4 regions of the Klebsiella sp. WP3-W18-ESBL-02 genome follow, and region 3 is predicted to be linked to each of the others. Evidence: predicted binding sites of a transcription regulator. Region 3 holds the regulator's gene; each other region holds the start of a gene.
The links. The regulator PurR, encoded in region 3, represses purine synthesis genes. The targets are predictions, from matches to a motif close to CANGCAAACGTTTGCNTG.

Region 1 (4,213 bases), 990 kb from region 3:
AGTTCATCACGGCTCAGCACTTCACCCGGATGCTGGGCAAAGTACATCAGCAAATCGATTAATCGAGGTTCCAGGGTGAGCTGTTGTCCAGGGCGGCTGATTTGATTAATAGAGGGTGCGATCAGCCATTCCCCAACGCGTACGACCGGTTGTTGCATATAAATGAATCGCCAAAGGATAAAAAATAGGATAGAGGCCTAATCATAACACAATTAACTACCCGTTTTTTTGACCTCAGCGAGCGTTGGCAGGGAGAGGCAGGCGGGCAATCATGCCCGCCTGGAAAGAAATAATTACAGAACTTTGTGCGGCCCGAAGCATTCGTAATGAATGCGTTCGGCGTTGATGCCCTGCGCCACCAGCTGTTTCGCGGCGTGTTGCATAAAGGCAATCGGGCCACAGAGATAGAACTGCATCTGCGGGTCCTGCAGACTTTCTGCCAGCGGGGCCAGCGTCATCAGGCCTTCGCTATCAAAGGCACCTGCTTCGCGATCGGCGTCGGTTGGCGTGCGATACCACACATGCGAGCGGAAGTGCGGCAGCGCTGCGCCGTGGGCCTTCACTTCATCCGCAAAGGCGTGAACTTCACCGTTTTCCGCCGCGTGGAACCAGTTTACCTGCGCCGGATGGTGGCGTTTGGCCAGACTATCCAGCATCGCCAGCATCGGCGTCTGGCCGACGCCGCCGGAAATCAAGGTAACCGGCGTCTGCGCGGAAACATTCAGGAAGAAATCGCCAGCAGGTGCAGCCAGATGGATAACATCGCCTTCTTTTGCCGCGTTATGCAGCCAGTTTGAAACCTGGCCGCCGTTTTCGCGTTTTACCGCAATGCGGTAACCCTTACCGTTCGGGCTGCGCGTCAGTGAATACTGACGAATTTCCTGGAATGCAAAATCTTCCGGCTTCAGCCAGACCGCCAGATACTGCCCCGGCTGATAATCCGCGACGGGCTCACCGTCTACCGGTTCCATTTCGAAGCTGGCGACCAGCGCGCTTTGCGGGATTTTTTTGACGATGCGGAAAGCACGAGTGCCTTCCCAGCCGCCGGTTTTGTTGGCGTTGTCCTGATAGATCTCCGCTTCACGCTGGATAAACACGCCGGCCAGCACGCCGTAGGCTTTACCCCATGCGTCCAGCACTTCCTGACCCGGGCTGAACATCTCATCCAGCGTCGCTAACAGATGAGCACCGACAATGTTGTACTGCTCTGGCTTAATCTGGAAGCTAGTGTGCTTCTGCGCAATTTTCTCCACCGCTGGCAGCAGAGCCGGCAGATTTTCAATATTACTGGCATAGGCGGCAATCGCGTTGAACAGCGCTTCACGCTGATCGCCGTTGCGCTGGTTGCTCATATTGAAAATCTCTTTCAGCTCCGGATTATGGGTAAACATCCGGTCATAAAAGTGGGCGGTGAGCTTCGGGCCGGTTTCAACCAGCAGCGGAATGGTGGCTTTCACGGTCGCGATGGTTTGAGCATCTAGCATGGCAGGTTTTCCTTACGTGTTATCTATTGTTGCATGTTAAATGCATCTTATAAAAATAACCCTTCTTTGTAAATGGTTCTTTGTGACAATGCATCATCGCGGTTACAACATGAATTATTCGCATCACAATCCTGAAAAGAAATCCGTTTACCTTATCAAGTGCTTTATTCCTCAAGCCCTTGTGCAGCCTGAAGGTAAACGTTTGCGTAATTTCGTTTGTCAAGACCTGTTATCACAGAACTAATCAGTTATACTGTGGGCCGTTGTCCAACAGGACTGCCTTTTTCAGGCCAAAATTTTATTGTTAGCTGAGTCAGGAGATGCGGATGTTAAAGCGTGAAATGAACATTGCCGATTATGATGCCGAACTGTGGCAGGCTATGGAGCAAGAAAAAGTACGTCAGGAAGAGCACATTGAACTGATCGCCTCCGAAAACTACACCAGCCCACGCGTTATGCAGGCGCAGGGCTCTCAGCTGACCAACAAATATGCTGAAGGTTATCCGGGTAAGCGTTACTACGGCGGCTGTGAATACGTCGATATCGTGGAACAGCTGGCTATCGACCGCGCGAAAGAACTGTTCGGCGCCGACTATGCTAACGTTCAGCCGCACTCGGGTTCTCAGGCTAACTTTGCTGTCTACACCGCGCTGCTGCAGCCGGGCGATACCGTGCTGGGTATGAACCTGGCGCAGGGCGGCCACCTGACTCACGGCTCTCCGGTTAACTTCTCCGGCAAACTGTACAACATCGTGCCTTATGGTATCGACGAGTCCGGCAAAATTGACTACGAAGAAATGGCCAAGCTGGCGCAGACCCACAAACCGAAGATGATCATCGGCGGCTTCTCTGCTTACTCCGGCGTAGTCGATTGGGCAAAAATGCGTGAAATCGCCGACAGCATCGGCGCTTACCTGTTCGTTGACATGGCGCACGTTGCGGGTCTGATTGCCGCAGGCGTTTACCCGAACCCGGTTCCGCATGCTCACGTTGTGACCACCACGACCCACAAAACCCTGGCGGGTCCGCGCGGCGGCCTGATCCTGGCGAAAGGTGGTGATGAAGAGCTGTACAAAAAACTGAACTCTGCCGTGTTCCCAAGCGCGCAGGGCGGCCCGCTGATGCACGTGATTGCCGGTAAAGCGGTAGCGCTGAAAGAAGCGATGGAGCCGGAGTTCAAAGTCTACCAGCAGCAGGTTGCGAAAAACGCCAAAGCGATGGTGGAAGTGTTCCTGAACCGCGGTTACAAAGTGGTGTCTGGCGGGACTGAAAACCACCTGTTCCTGCTGGACCTGGTGGATAAAAACCTGACCGGTAAAGAAGCTGACGCTGCCCTGGGTCGCGCTAACATCACCGTGAACAAAAACAGCGTGCCGAACGATCCGAAGAGCCCGTTTGTGACTTCCGGTATCCGCATCGGTTCTCCGGCTATCACTCGCCGCGGCTTCAAAGAAGCGGAAGCGAAGGAGCTGGCTGGCTGGATGTGTGACGTGCTGGATAACATCAATGATGAAGCCACCATCGAACGCGTGAAAGCAAAAGTGCTGGATATCTGCGCTCGCTTCCCGGTTTACGCATAAGCGCTAATCGTCAGATGTAAAAAAAGGCCGCGAATGCGGCCTTTTTTTATGCCCGATGGCGCTACGCTTATCGAGCCGACATGCTGCGCAGGCCTGATAAGGCGAAGCCGCCACCAGGAAAAAAGCTAGCGCCGATCCAGCGAAATTTTCCCCGGCCCGACAATGGCCAGCAGCAGGAACGCCCCCGCGATACTGATGTTCTTATAGAAGTTAATCATATTCGCCATCACCGCATCGCCGGTCATATCCCAGTAATGGAGGCCTATCACCGCCGTCCCTAGCGTATAGAACAGAAAGATAATCGCCAGAGGACGAGTGAAGAAGCCAAGAATGATCAGAATAACGGCCGGAACTTCCATCACAATCGCGATAATCGCCGCCAGCGCGGGCATCGGCGTACCGATTGACGCCATGTACTGCACCGTGCCGTCGTAGTGAAGCATTTTGGGGTAACCGGAGAGAATAAACAGCAGCACAATGGCGATACGGGCGATTAGCAGCAGCAAATCGCGTGAGGCGCCAAAGTCGAGATAGCGAAGCGAGTTCATGGCCGTTCCTTAGTGTAAGTATGTATGTTTTAAACGTAATACATAATTTTGTGACTTGCCACACAGGAACGAGAAATCAGTCATTTGGCTGTTGGTTGAGTCAACAACGTCGATAGACCTCCTTTCCGTAGGGAAAGGAGGTCTGAACGTGTTAAAGCGACTTCAATGCAACGCTTTCATCACACAGCGCGGTTTCACTGACCGATCGTCCCGATTGGATAAGCTTGCGCAGTACGCGTACGTCGCGCCCGTTATTCAGCGCGACGGCACCGACCAGTACGCCTTCGCGCAGCTGGAACCAGATGGCTTGATGCGCATTCGGATCGCCACGACACAGCCAGCTGTCGCCGTGCATGTCGCCGATAAACTGCAGGTTATCGCTGTACTGATCGGTCCAGAACCAGCTCGGCCCGGCGGCGGGCGGAGGCAGGTTGAGCATCGCTGCCGCTGCCGTCTGCGCCTGAAGGTTTGCATTTTCCCAGCTCTCGATGCGGCGCAGCGAACCGTCGGGCTGGCGCGTTAGCGCCACGTCACCGGCGGCGAAAATCGCCGGATCGGCGGTGGAGCAGGCGGTATCAACGATAATGCCGTTAGCTGCCTC
Region 2 (4,213 bases), 1.3 Mb from region 3:
TGGTTCTCAAAGGTCGCCTGGGAAAACTGGGCGCTGAGGGTCCGGCCGAATGAAGAACCGCGATGGTGTGCTAACCCTTCCAGGTCGATGCCCTGAGGCTGCTGGCGAACCAGCGGCGTTTTGCCATTACCGGTACAGCCGCCGACCAGCACGATCGGATGACGAACCAGTGCTTCCGTCGCCTGCATTGCCGCCTGGCGCAGCGCCTTGTAGCCGCCGACGATCAGCGGGTAATCAATGCCCTGGTCTTTAAGCCAGCTTTGCACAATATGCGAACGCTGCCCGCCGCGCGCGCAGCACAGATAGCCCTGCGGCGCCTGTCGACAGGCCGCCAGCCATGCGTCGATGCGGCGCTGGCGCGTCTCACCGGCAACCAGTTTGTGGCCGAGCGCGAGGGCGGCTTCCGCGCCTTGACGTTTATAGCAGGTGCCGACGGCTGCGCGTTCATCATCGGTCATCAACGGTAGGTTCACGGCTGCAGGCACCGCGCCGTGGGCAAACTCAACCGGGGCGCGAACGTCAATGATGGGCGTTTCCGCGCGCAGAATGGCGCAGTAATCCGTCCCATTTTCCATGGGGCAATCCTTCTCTGGCAAAGTGGGGTATGGCGTTTAGGGCAGGATTTTACGCTTCAAGGAGGGGGCCGGGGAAGCGTTAGATTCTTTCCCCGGCACTAAAGGCTTACTTCAGGCGTGCTTGCGCCCAGGCAATGCCGCTGGCGTATTCGCCTGGCAGCAGCGGAACCAGCGCTTCCAGCGTTGCGCTGAGGCGGCCGGTGTCGCTGTCGCTGAGGTTAAGGTGGCCCACTTTACGACCCGGGCGAACCTCTTTGTCGTACCAGTGCAGATGCACCAGCGGCAGCTTCAGCCAGTCATAGTTGAGATCGGTACCAATCAGGTTAACCATCACCGACGGGCTGTTGACCACCGGCGGCGGCAGCGGCAGATCGGTAATGGCGCGCAGGTGCAGTTCGAACTGGCTAATCGACGCGCCGTTCTGCGTCCAGTGGCCGCTGTTGTGCACGCGCGGCGCCAGTTCGTTAATCAGCAGCCCGCCCGGCGTGATAAAACACTCCATGGCCATCACGCCGACGTAGTTCAGCGCTTGCATAATGGCGCTGAGCATGGCTTCTGCCTGCGCCTGCTGTTGGGCATCGGCCTGCGGGAAGGCAACGCTCATGCGCAGAATACCGTCCTGATGCAGGTTGTGGGTCAACGGATAAAATACGGTGCTGCCGTCGCGCGCGCGGGCGCCCACCAGCGACACTTCGCCGGAGAAATTAATCCCCTGCTCGACGATGCATTCGCCATAGCACTCTTCCGGCAGCTGCGCGGTATCGTCTTTGCGCAGGCGCCACTGGCCGCGGCCGTCGTAGCCGCCGGTGCGGCGCTTGACGATCGCCAGCTCGCCCAGACGGTCAAATACGGCCGGCCACTCTTGCTCGCTGGCCAGCAGTTGCCACGGGGCGGTGGCCAGGCCGAGCTTATCGAAGAGCTGCTTTTGCGTCAGACGGTCGGCGATAATCGGGAAGACGTCGCGGTTTACAAAAGCGGTATGCTCGGCCAGCTCGCGGGTCAGGGCGGTTTCCGGCCAGCGTTCAATTTCAGCGGTAATCACGCTCTGCTGGAACGGCACGGCGGCCGGGTCAGCTTCTAGTCCTACCGGCCAGACGGCAATGCCCAGCGGTTCACCGGCCTGACGCAGCATACGGCCAAGCTGGCCGTTGCCCAGTACGCAGACCTGCTTCATGCGGCACCTCGCGGGTCCGGGTTTTCCAGAACGTCATCGGTTTGTGCTTGGCGCCACTCGGCCAGACGCTGATGCAACTGCGCATCGTGCTGAGCCAGAATCTGTGCGGCCAGCAGCGCGGCGTTGGCGGCGCCGGCTTTACCAATCGCCAGCGTCCCTACCGGGATCCCGCGCGGCATCTGTACGATAGAGTAGAGACTATCGACGCCGCTTAATGCCGCGCTCTGTACCGGCACGCCCAGCACCGGTACCAGCGTTTTGGCGGCAATCATTCCGGGTAAGTGCGCTGCACCGCCGGCTCCGGCAATAATCACCTGGTAGCCGTTCTCTTCCGCTGTTTCGGCAAAACTGAACAGCTTATCGGGCGTGCGGTGGGCGGAAACCACTTCAACATGGTGAGGAACATTCAGAATATCAAGGATTTCTGCGGCGAACTGCATGGTAGCCCAGTCGCTTTTGGACCCCATCACGATGGCGATACGTGCCGGATTATTGCGGGAAGACATGCGTCTGAAAACTCCTGTGGGTGTGCTGCACACGACTTAGAGGCCACAGAGAATACCACGGAAAATGGGCAAGGAAAACGGTTGCGTCGCCGTGAAATGGCGTATTCAGACGGAAATTTAAAACGCGAAAGGAATCAGCTCAACGTCGTCCTGGGTCACTTTGACCATCGAGCCGTTGCTGTGCCATGCTCCGAGCACCACGCGGTGCGCCAGCGCGCCGTTGGCGTTGAGCTCATGGATAGCCGGACGATGCGTATGACCGTGAATCAGCCACTGCACCTGATGTTTTTCCATCACCGCGACGACGGCATTCTGGTTTACATCCATGATGTCCATCGACTTGTGGCTATTGGCGGCTTTGCTGTCGTGACGCATTTTCTGCGCAATACGGCGGCGAATAAACAGCGGCAGGGCGAGGAACAGCCTTTGAATCCAAGGAGTATGTACTTTTGCGCGGAAGGCCAGATAGCCGGGATCGTCGGTACAAAGCGTGTCGCCGTGCATAATCAGCAGCCGGCGGCCATAGAGATCGAGCACCTGTTCTTCGGGCAGCAGCAGCATACCGCTCTCGCGGGCAAAGCGTTTGCCTATCAGGAAGTCACGATTGCCGTGAATAAAGAAACAGGGTACGCCAGCGTCAACCAGCGATTTAATGGCCGCAGCCATTTCACGGTGCAGCGGATTCGGATCGTCATCGCCAATCCACGCCTCGAACAGGTCGCCTAAGATATACAGTGCGTCGGCCTGGCGAGCTTCACCGCGTAAAAAACGCAGAAAACCGGCGGTAATCGCCGGTTCTTCTGTTTGCAGGTGCAAATCTGCGATAAAAAGTGTCGCCACTAATTACTCGCTGACGGTCACGCTGGTGATCACAACGTCTTCTTTCGGAACGTCCTGATGCATACCGCTGCGGCCGGTGGAAACGCCTTTGATCTTGTCAACAACGTCCATACCTTCAACCACTTCAGCAAACACGCAGTAGCCCCAACCCTGCAGGCTTTCGCCGGAGAAGTTCAGGAAGTCGTTGTCGGCAACGTTAATGAAGAACTGGGCGGTGGCGGAGTGCGGAGCCTGAGTACGCGCCATGGCCAGCGTACCACGGGTGTTTTTCAGACCGTTGTTCGCTTCGTTCTTGATCGCTTCTTTGGTGGTTTTCTGCTTCATGCCCGGCTCGAAGCCGCCGCCCTGAATCATGAATCCGTTGATAACACGGTGGAAGATGGTGTTGTCGTAGAAACCTTCGCGGCAGTAATCCAGGAAGTTTTTAACTGTTTCCGGCGCTTTGTCGTCGAAAGTTTTGATAACGATGTCGCCGTGATTAGTGTGGAAAGTAACCATTTCTGCATCCTGTTCCGTTTATTGTGGTGCTTTCGCCCGACGGTGGGCGGCATATAGGCGTCTGTTATAGCATAAGCCGGGACATCGATCACCTTGCATTGTGTGCTGCTTCCGGGTTGAATTACGGGTAGAATATACCGTTTCAGGCGTATGCCCGGTTCACACACGTAAACATGGAATTCTCGATGCTAAAAATCTTCAATACAATGACCCGCCAAAAAGAGGAATTTAAGCCTATTCACGCCGGTGAAGTCGGCATGTACGTGTGTGGTATCACCGTTTACGATCTCTGTCATATCGGCCATGGCCGCACCTTCGTCTCCTTCGACGTCGTCGCGCGTTACCTGCGTTTCCTCGGTTATAAGCTGAAGTATGTGCGTAACATCACCGATATTGACGACAAAATTATCAAACGTGCCAATGAAAACGGCGAAAGCTTTGTTGCGCTGGTGGATCGCATGATTGCCGAAATGCACAAAGACTTCGACGCGCTGAACATTCTGCGTCCGGATCAGGAGCCACGTGCGACCCACCACATTCACGAGATTATTGAAATCACCGAACAGCTGATCGCCAAAGGCCACGCCTACGTGGCGGATAACGGCGATGTGATGTTCTCG
Region 3 (4,213 bases):
GTTAAGCCCGCCAGCAGAATGGGTTTGCGGCCATAGCGGTCAGACAGCGGCCCCCACAGCAGCTGCGCGACGGCGAAGCCGGCCAGGAACAAACTCAGGCTGGCGCTGACCGCCGAGGCCGGCGTTTGCAGGTCTTGCTGAATGGCAGCAAAAGCAGGCAGGTACATGTCGGTGGCCAGAAAACCCAGCACGCTCAGCCCCGCGAGCCAGACTAAAAATCCTTTCCCAGGTTGCATAAATTGCCCTTTATTATCTGATATTAACCTTGCCGCCGAGTGTAGAGAGTGCATTCAGGGTTGTGAAACGCTAATATTTGAGCCATGGATTCAAATTTTTTGCAGGCAGAAAATGTGGTCTGAATATTCTCTTGAAGTCGTTGATGCGGTAGCGCGTAACGGTAGCTTTAGCGCCGCCGCGCAGGAACTGCATCGTGTGCCTTCTGCGGTAAGCTATACGGTACGACAGCTGGAAGAGTGGCTGGCTGTACCGCTGTTTGAACGCCGTCATCGCGACGTGGAATTAACGCCTGCCGGGGCATGGTTCCTGAAAGAAGGGCGGTCTGTTATCAAAAAAATGCAGATCACCCGCCAGCAGTGCCAGCAGATTGCCAACGGCTGGCGTGGCCAGTTGGCGATTGCCGTTGATAATATTGTTAAGCCACAGCGTACGCGCCAGCTGATCGTCGATTTTTACCGTCACTTTAGCGACGTTGAGCTGATTGTTTACCAGGAAGTCTTTAACGGCGTATGGGATGCGCTGGCGGACGGCCGCGTCGAGCTGGCGATTGGCGCCACGCAGGCGATTCCGGTCGGGGGGCGCTTTGCTTTTAGGGATATGGGAATGCTCAACTGGCACTGCGTGGTGTCCAGCGCACATCCGCTGGCGCGTCTGGATGGGCCGCTCAGCGATGATGTACTGCGCAACTGGCCGTCACTGGTGCGCGAGGATACCTCACGTTCGCTGCCTAAGCGTACGACCTGGCTGCTGGATAACCAAAAACGCGTGGTGGTGCCGGATTGGGCGTCGTCAGAAACCTGTATTTCCGCCGGCTTATGTGCGGCGATGGTGCCGGGGCATCTGGCTCAGCCATGGCTGGAGAGCGGAGAGTGGGTCGCACTGACGCTGGAGAACCCGTTCCCGGATGCCGCCTGTTGCCTCACGTGGCAGCAAAGTGAAGCGTCACCGGCATTAAGCTGGCTGCTGGAGTATCTGGGGGATAGTGAGACGCTGAACGAGGAGTGGCTGCGAACGCCCGTATAGGGCGCTCGCAGAACGCGATTAACGGCGGTAGTCGCGATATGGACCGTCGGCCACAGAACGACGCTCAATCAGGCGCGGGTGCACCTCAATTGACTGTGACTCTTCGCGCTTGCTGACGATGCGATCCATCAGCATGTTAAAGGCCGTTTCGCCAAGCGAGTCCTTCGGCTGATGGATAGTGGTCAGCGCGGGGGTGAAGAAACGTGAGTTACGCACGTTATCATACCCGATCAGCGAAATATCCTGCGGCACGCGCAGCCCCATTTCATCGGCGGCACACAGTGCGCCCATGGCCATAATATCGCCGCCGCAGAAGATGGCGGTTGGGCGCGGGTGCTGGGACAGAATCTGCTGCATCGCCCGGTAGCCGGATTCTGGTTCAAAGTCGCCCTGAACAATCCAGTTTGCCGGTACGTTAATCTGCGCTTCTTCCATCGCTTTCATAAAGCCTGCCAGACGGCCTGCGCCGGTATTGCGCTCCAGCGGGCCCGGGATCACGCCGATATCGCGATGGCCGCGTTCGATCAGATAGCGGCCCGCCATATAACCGCCTTCGAAGGCGTTATCGATAACCGAGTCGGTAAAATCGGCTTTGGCTTCGCCCCAGTCCATCACCACCATTGGAATGTGACGATACTCTTCCAGCATGGAGAGCAGTGACTCCGGGTATTCTGAGCACATGACCAGCAGACCGTCGACGCGCTTTTGCGCCATCATTGACAGGTACGCGCGCTGCTTCTCAAGATTGTTCCACGCGTTGCCGAGGATCAGGGTATACCCTTTCTGGAAGCAGTTTTTCTCTACGGCCTCAATAATTTCGGCAAAATAGGCTGCTTCACTGCTGGTGGCCAGCAAACCAATGGATTTGGTGTGGTTGACCTTCAGGCTGCGGGCAACGGCGCTCGGCGAGTAGTGCAGTTCTTTAATCGCCGCCCAGACCGCTTCACGCGTCTCTTCGGCGACAAAACGCGTTTTGTTAATTACATGTGATACGGTTGTAGTGGAAACGTTTGCGCGCTTCGCTACATCTTTAATTGTTGCCATTCCATCTCACTCCAGACCCTGGCCTGCCCCTGAAAAAATCGAAAGGAAAACGTTTGCCTTCACACACCCTGACGCAATTTTGTGAATTGCGATTCGCCGGGAAAACGATACAGGACGACAGGAGGGGGTCAATGGCCGGTACGCTTATAAATAAGCGTCGAATTTTGACGTATCCCGACGCAAAGTGGAAGAGCAAAAAACAACATCCTGCTAAATCTGTGAAGATTTTTACGATTATCTGTGCAAAAATGAGTAAGCTCAGTTTCACTGTGGCAATAAAAAGGAGAAAAATTGATGAGTACCGAACTTAAGCTGTCGCTCACCACTACCATTATTACGCTTGCGCTCATTGTTGCCGCTGCACTGACCGCCGTATTGCATTAATTCCTCCGGTGAGGGAGTTCGCTCCCTCCCGTCAATTGTTATCAAATTAGCAATAATCTTTTGCTGTTTTGTACACTTCTGATTTTCTGTGATTGATGTCATGCTTTTGCCCTATGTTGTCATGCCGCCAGCTGTGCGCGGCCAACCGGAGTTTTTGCATGAAAGTCAATTATCCCCTGCTTGCCCTGGCGATTGGCGCCTTTGGCATAGGGACCACCGAATTTTCGCCCATGGGGCTGCTGCCGGTCATTGCGAAGGGCGTTGACGTCTCTATTCCCGCCGCTGGAATGTTGATCAGCGCCTACGCCGTGGGCGTGATGGTCGGGGCCCCGCTGATGACGCTGCTGTTGTCTCATCGCGCGCGGCGCAATGCGCTGATTTTCCTGATGGCGATTTTTACCCTTGGTAACGTGCTGTCGGCTATCTCGCCTGACTACACCACGCTGATGCTGTCGCGCATTATTACCAGCCTCAACCACGGCGCGTTCTTTGGTCTGGGGTCGGTGGTTGCCGCGAGCGTTGTGCCGAAGCATAAGCAGGCGAGCGCGGTAGCGACCATGTTTATGGGCCTGACAATTGCCAATATCGGCGGCGTTCCGGCGGCGACCTGGCTGGGTGAAACCATTGGCTGGCGCATGTCGTTCCTGGCGACCGCTGGCCTTGGGATTGTCGCCATGGCGGGGCTGTGGCTGTCGCTGCCGAAGGGTGGGGCAGGGGAAAAACCGGACGTTAAGCGTGAGCTGGCGGTACTGGTGCGCCCACAGGTACTTTCTGCCTTACTGACCACCGTGCTCGGCGCTGGTGCGATGTTTACGCTTTATACCTACATTTCGCCGGTATTGCGGACCCTGACGCACGCCACGCCGGGATTTATTACGTTGATGCTGGTATTGATTGGCGTTGGCTTCTCTATTGGCAACTTCCTTGGCGGCAAATTTGCTGACCGCTCGGTTAGCGGTACGCTCAAAGGTTTCTTGCTGCTGCTGATGGCCATTATGCTGGCCATTCCCTGGCTGGCGCAGAGCCAGGTGGGGGCGGCGTTTAGCATGGTGGTGTGGGGCGCGGCAACGTTTGCCGTGGTGCCGCCGCTACAGATGCGCGTGATGCGGGTAGCACACGAAGCGCCGGGGCTTTCGTCGTCGGTGAATATTGGCGCGTTTAACCTCGGTAATGCGCTGGGGGCCGTGGCCGGCGGTGCGGTTATATCGGGCGGGCTGGGCTACAGCTTTGTACCGGTGATGGGGGCGATCGTTGCTGCGCTGGCGCTGGCGGTCGTGTTCTTCAGCGGCCGTCGCCGTGGTGCGCAGGCGCTGGTCAGCGAGTAAAAAAAACGCAGAAGGCAAGCCTTCTGCGCGATGGCATATCACCCGGCGAAGCATGGCAACGCCGGGTTTTTTGTGCTTACGCAGCCAGATTTTCAGCCACGAACGCCCAGTTCACCAGAGCCCAGAAGTGCTCCAGGTAGTTAGGGCGGGCGTTGCGGTAGTCAATATAGTAAGCATGTTCCCACACGTCGACGGTCAAC
Region 4 (4,213 bases), 900 kb from region 3:
ATCGAACTGTACGATAACGAGGGGAAGGTGATCCCGCTGCAAAAAGACGGTCATCCGGTGCATCACGTGCTGAACGTCACTCAGGCAGAACAAACGTTTGTTTTTGATAATGTTTACTTCCAGCCGGTGCCATCGCTGCTGCGTGAGTTCTCCGCGCCGGTGAAGCTGGAGTATAAATGGAGCGATCAGCAGCTCACGTTCCTGATGCGTCATGCGCGTAACGATTTCTCCCGTTGGGATGCGGCGCAGAGCCTGCTGGCGACCTATATCAAACTCAACGTCGCGCGCCATCAGCAGGGCCAGCCGCTGTCGCTGCCGGTACACGTTGCCGATGCGTTCCGCGCGATTCTGCTTGATGAGCACATCGACCCGGCGCTGGCGGCTGAAATCCTGACGCTGCCATCAACGAGCGAAATTGCTGAGCTGTTCGAGATTATTGATCCTATCGCTATTGCTGCGGTGCGCGAAGCGCTGACCCGTACGCTGGCGACTGAACTGGCCGATGAATGTCTGGCGGTGTATAACGCCAACAAGCTCGACAGCTATCGCGTAGAGCATGCCGACATAGGCAAGCGTTCGCTGCGCAATACCTGCCTGCGCTATCTGGCATTTGGTGACCGTGAGCTTGGCGATAAGCTGGTGAGCGATCAGTACCATCATGCCGATAACATGACGGATGCGCTGGCGGCGCTGTCGGCGGCCGTGGCGGCAGAGCTGCCGTGTCGCGATGCCCTGATGCAGGAATATGATGATAAGTGGCATCACGACGGTCTGGTGATGGATAAATGGCTGATTTTGCAAGCGACCAGTCCGGCGGAAGATGTGCTGGCGACGGTGCGTAAGTTGTTGAACCATCGCTCATTCAGTATGAATAACCCGAACCGTATTCGCTCTCTGATAGGTGCTTTTGCCGGTAGTAACCCGGCGGCGTTCCATGCCCAGGACGGTAGCGGCTACCAGTTCCTGGTGGAAATGCTCACCATACTGAACAGCAAAAACCCGCAGGTGGCTTCACGTCTGATTGAGCCGCTGATCCGCCTGAAACGCTATGATGCCAAACGCCAGGCGCTGATGCGTGCGGCGCTGGAGCAGCTGAAAGGGCTGGAAAATCTGTCCGGCGATCTGTTCGAGAAGATTACGAAAGCGCTAGCGTAATCGTTGCCCCGGAAGGCGTTAACCTCCCGGGGGTTCTTCACGCAATAAATGAAAAACGCCGCGGGTATTTGCCTGCGGCGTTTTTTTTATCAAACATGGGCAGCCTGTCGCGCGGTATTTAAAGCGGGGACCTGAATGTCCCGCCGGTGCAGCGCCTGCCAGAATGTCTCCAGCGCGTTGTCCAGCCGCGTGTGCAGGTTCGGGCTGAACTGCGGCTTGTGCTGATAATCGGTCACCTGGCTGTCGTCGGCGAATACGCCCTGCAGAATCTCCTGTGCTTTCAGCGCGTTGAGCACCGGTTTGAGGGCGTAATCGACCGCCAGCATATGCGCCACGGTGCCGCCGGTGGCCAGCGGCAGCACGATTTTTCCTTCCAGCGCGCGCTCTGGCAGCAGATCGAGCAGAGCCTTTAACGCGCCGGCAAATGAGGCTTTATACACCGGCGTGGCGATAATAAGCCCATCCGCATGGCTCAACTGTTCGGTTAAGGTTTGCAGCGCCGGGCTGTCAAAACGAGCGTGGAAGAGATCTTCCGGCGCAAAATTCTGCAGATGCCAGTGAAACACTTCGACGTCGGCCGCTGACAGCTTCTCGCGTGCGTATTCCAGCAGCGCGCTGGAGCGAGAAGGAAAGCGGGGACTGCCAGCTAAAGTAATGACGCGCATAATCTCTCCTTATAACCAAAAATAAACATAAAGTTAAAGTTGATAACATTTGTACCAGTGTCTCAAAGCCGTTCTGGCGCGCGAAATACTTTTTCCGGCGTAGGATTACCGGAAAATGCATATGCGCTGAGCGCGATAAAGGAGGAGAGGAAAACGATTGCGCTTTTTTTGCCATAGGTCAATTCCCTTTCGAAGCAAGATCGCACATAATACGCCCCCGGTTTGCACACCGGGAATCCAGGAGAGTTCATGTACTATCCCTTCGTTCGTAAAGCACTTTTCCAGCTCGATCCAGAGCGCGCTCATGAATTAACGTTCCAACAATTACGCCGTGTCACCGGTACGCCGCTGGAAGCGCTCGTGCGCCAGAAAGTACCGGAAAAACCGGTCACCTGTATGGGGCTGACGTTTAAAAACCCTCTCGGTCTGGCCGCCGGTCTGGATAAAGACGGTGAATGTATAGATGCCTTAGGGGCCATGGGATTTGGTTCGATCGAAATTGGCACCGTTACGCCGCGCGCGCAGCCGGGTAACGATAAACCGCGCCTGTTCCGCCTGGTGGATGCGGAAGGGCTGATCAACCGCATGGGCTTCAATAACCATGGTGTAGATAACTTGGTTGAGAACGTTAAAAAGGCGCATTTCGACGGTATTCTGGGGATTAATATTGGCAAAAATAAAGACACCCCTGTCGAGCACGGCAAAGATGACTATCTGATTTGTATGGAAAAAATCTACGCCTATGCCGGTTATATTGCGATTAATATTTCATCGCCAAATACCCCGGGATTACGCACGCTGCAATATGGTGAGGCGCTGGACGATCTGCTTTCTGGTATTAAAAATAAACAATCAGAGCTTCAGCAAAAGCACCATAAATATGTTCCTGTGGCAGTGAAGATCGCGCCGGATCTTTCTCACGAGGAGTTGATCCAGGTGGCCGATAGTTTGCTTCGCCATAATATCGATGGGGTAATTGCCACCAATACGACATTGGATCGTTCGCTGGTTCAGGGGATGAAACACTGTGATGAAACCGGTGGTTTGAGCGGTCGTCCATTACAATTAAAAAGTACCGAAATTATTCGTATGCTGTCGGCTGAATTAAAAGGTCAGCTGCCTATTATTGGCGTCGGTGGTATCGATTCAGTGATGGCGGCGCGCGAAAAGATGGCGGCTGGCGCAACGCTGGTACAGATTTATTCCGGCTTTATTTTTAAAGGCCCACCGCTGATTAAAGAAATCGTCACCCACATCTAGTCTTTTTCTTCGTAATGTGATCCAGGGCTTTATTTCCAGCCCTGGTTGCTTTATATTTCCCTATTGTTGCTTATTTAGACATATTAGTCTTTTATTATTTAGGGCGACAATAACGGAATGGAAGAACAGACAGCGCAATGGATGCAAAAATGATGGGGGAAACACATGCGAATTAAACCTGATGATAACTGGCGCTGGTATTATGATGAAGAGCACGATCGTATGATGCTCGATTTAGCCAACGGCATGTTGTTCCGCTCGCGTTTTGCTCGTCGCATGTTAACGCCCGATGCTTTTGCTCCTACCGGTTTTTGCGTCGATGACGCTGCACTGTATTTCTCTTTTGAAGAAAAATGCCGCGACCTGCTGCTGTCGAAAGAACACCGCGCTGAACTTATTCTTAACGCGCTGGTGGCGATCCGCTTCCTGAAGCCGCAAATGCCGAAAAGCTGGCACTTCCGCGCCCATCAAGATGCCTGGACGCCGGTCACCGGCGATGCGGCTCGCGTCTGGCTGAGCGATGACGACAGCCAGGTGAACCTGCTGGTGGTTGAGCCGGGTGAGAACGCCGCGCTGTGTCTGCTGGCCCAGCCGGGTCTGGTTCTGGCCGGGCGCACAATGCAGCTTGGCGACCCGATCAAAGTGATGAATGACAGGCTGCAACCGCAGCCTGGGCTCGACGGTTACAGCCTGGAACAGGCGGTTTAACTTTTTAGCTTCAGCGCCGTTTTAGGTATGCAGCTGCAGCTCAGTATGGTGCCGTCGGCCGCGACCGCGCTTTTCTTAAGCGGGCTGACTTCCCCTTCAACCAGCGTCACGCGGCAGCTACCGCACAGGCCAGCGCGGCAGGTGTAGGGGATGCGAATACCCTGCTGCTCGAGCTGCTCCAGCAATACCTGCTGATTATTGCCGCTGAAGGTGTTTCCCTCCCAGTCAATATCGACCAACGCATTTTGCTGCGCCTGCGGCGCCACGGCTTCGTCGCTCTGCGCGGCGGTATAGACTTTGCCCGGCCCGGTCGCGAGAATATCCACCTCATCACCCACGCGTACAACGCCGCTATTGCGGGCAATCAGATTCTGGCCAAAATCGACGTCGCCGCTGGCCGAATCGGTACGAAACGTCTGCAGAGT

Region 1: glyA (serine hydroxymethyltransferase) is a predicted target of PurR. The motif match lies at 1,676-1,693, and genes of this name have one in related genera.
Region 2: purE (5-(carboxyamino)imidazole ribonucleotide mutase) is a predicted target of PurR. The motif match lies at 2,326-2,343, and genes of this name have one in related genera.
Region 4: pyrD (quinone-dependent dihydroorotate dehydrogenase) is a predicted target of PurR. The motif match lies at 1,967-1,984, and genes of this name have one in related genera.

The regions. Positions count from the first base shown of each region.
Region 1 covers NZ_AP021972.1:1,364,905-1,369,117, forward strand. The annotation lists gene cadC (lysine decarboxylation/transport transcriptional activator CadC) at 1-158, opposite strand, end outside; gene hmpA (NO-inducible flavohemoprotein) at 294-1,484, opposite strand; gene glyA (serine hydroxymethyltransferase) at 1,811-3,064, shown strand; gene H7R56_RS06555 (DoxX family protein) at 3,190-3,612, opposite strand; gene hcaD (phenylpropionate dioxygenase ferredoxin reductase subunit) at 3,764-4,213, opposite strand, start outside.
Region 2 covers NZ_AP021972.1:3,690,028-3,694,240, reverse strand. The annotation lists gene mnmH (tRNA 2-selenouridine(34) synthase MnmH) at 1-575, opposite strand, end outside; gene purK (5-(carboxyamino)imidazole ribonucleotide synthase) at 682-1,749, opposite strand; gene purE (5-(carboxyamino)imidazole ribonucleotide mutase) at 1,746-2,255, opposite strand; gene lpxH (UDP-2,3-diacylglucosamine diphosphatase) at 2,373-3,095, opposite strand; gene ppiB (peptidylprolyl isomerase B) at 3,099-3,593, opposite strand; gene cysS (cysteine--tRNA ligase) at 3,779-4,213, shown strand, end outside.
Region 3 covers NZ_AP021972.1:2,353,904-2,358,116, forward strand. The annotation lists gene punC (purine nucleoside transporter PunC) at 1-236, opposite strand, end outside; gene punR (DNA-binding transcriptional activator PunR) at 349-1,260, shown strand; gene purR (HTH-type transcriptional repressor PurR) at 1,279-2,304, opposite strand; gene H7R56_RS11140 (cytochrome bd-I oxidase subunit CydH) at 2,599-2,688, shown strand; gene H7R56_RS11145 (MFS transporter) at 2,847-4,013, shown strand; gene sodB (superoxide dismutase [Fe]) at 4,090-4,213, opposite strand, start outside.
Region 4 covers NZ_AP021972.1:3,251,103-3,255,315, reverse strand. The annotation lists gene pepN (aminopeptidase N) at 1-1,155, shown strand, start outside; gene ssuE (NADPH-dependent FMN reductase) at 1,245-1,820, opposite strand; gene pyrD (quinone-dependent dihydroorotate dehydrogenase) at 2,070-3,080, shown strand; gene zapC (cell division protein ZapC) at 3,246-3,788, shown strand; gene H7R56_RS15615 (YcbX family protein) at 3,785-4,213, opposite strand, start outside.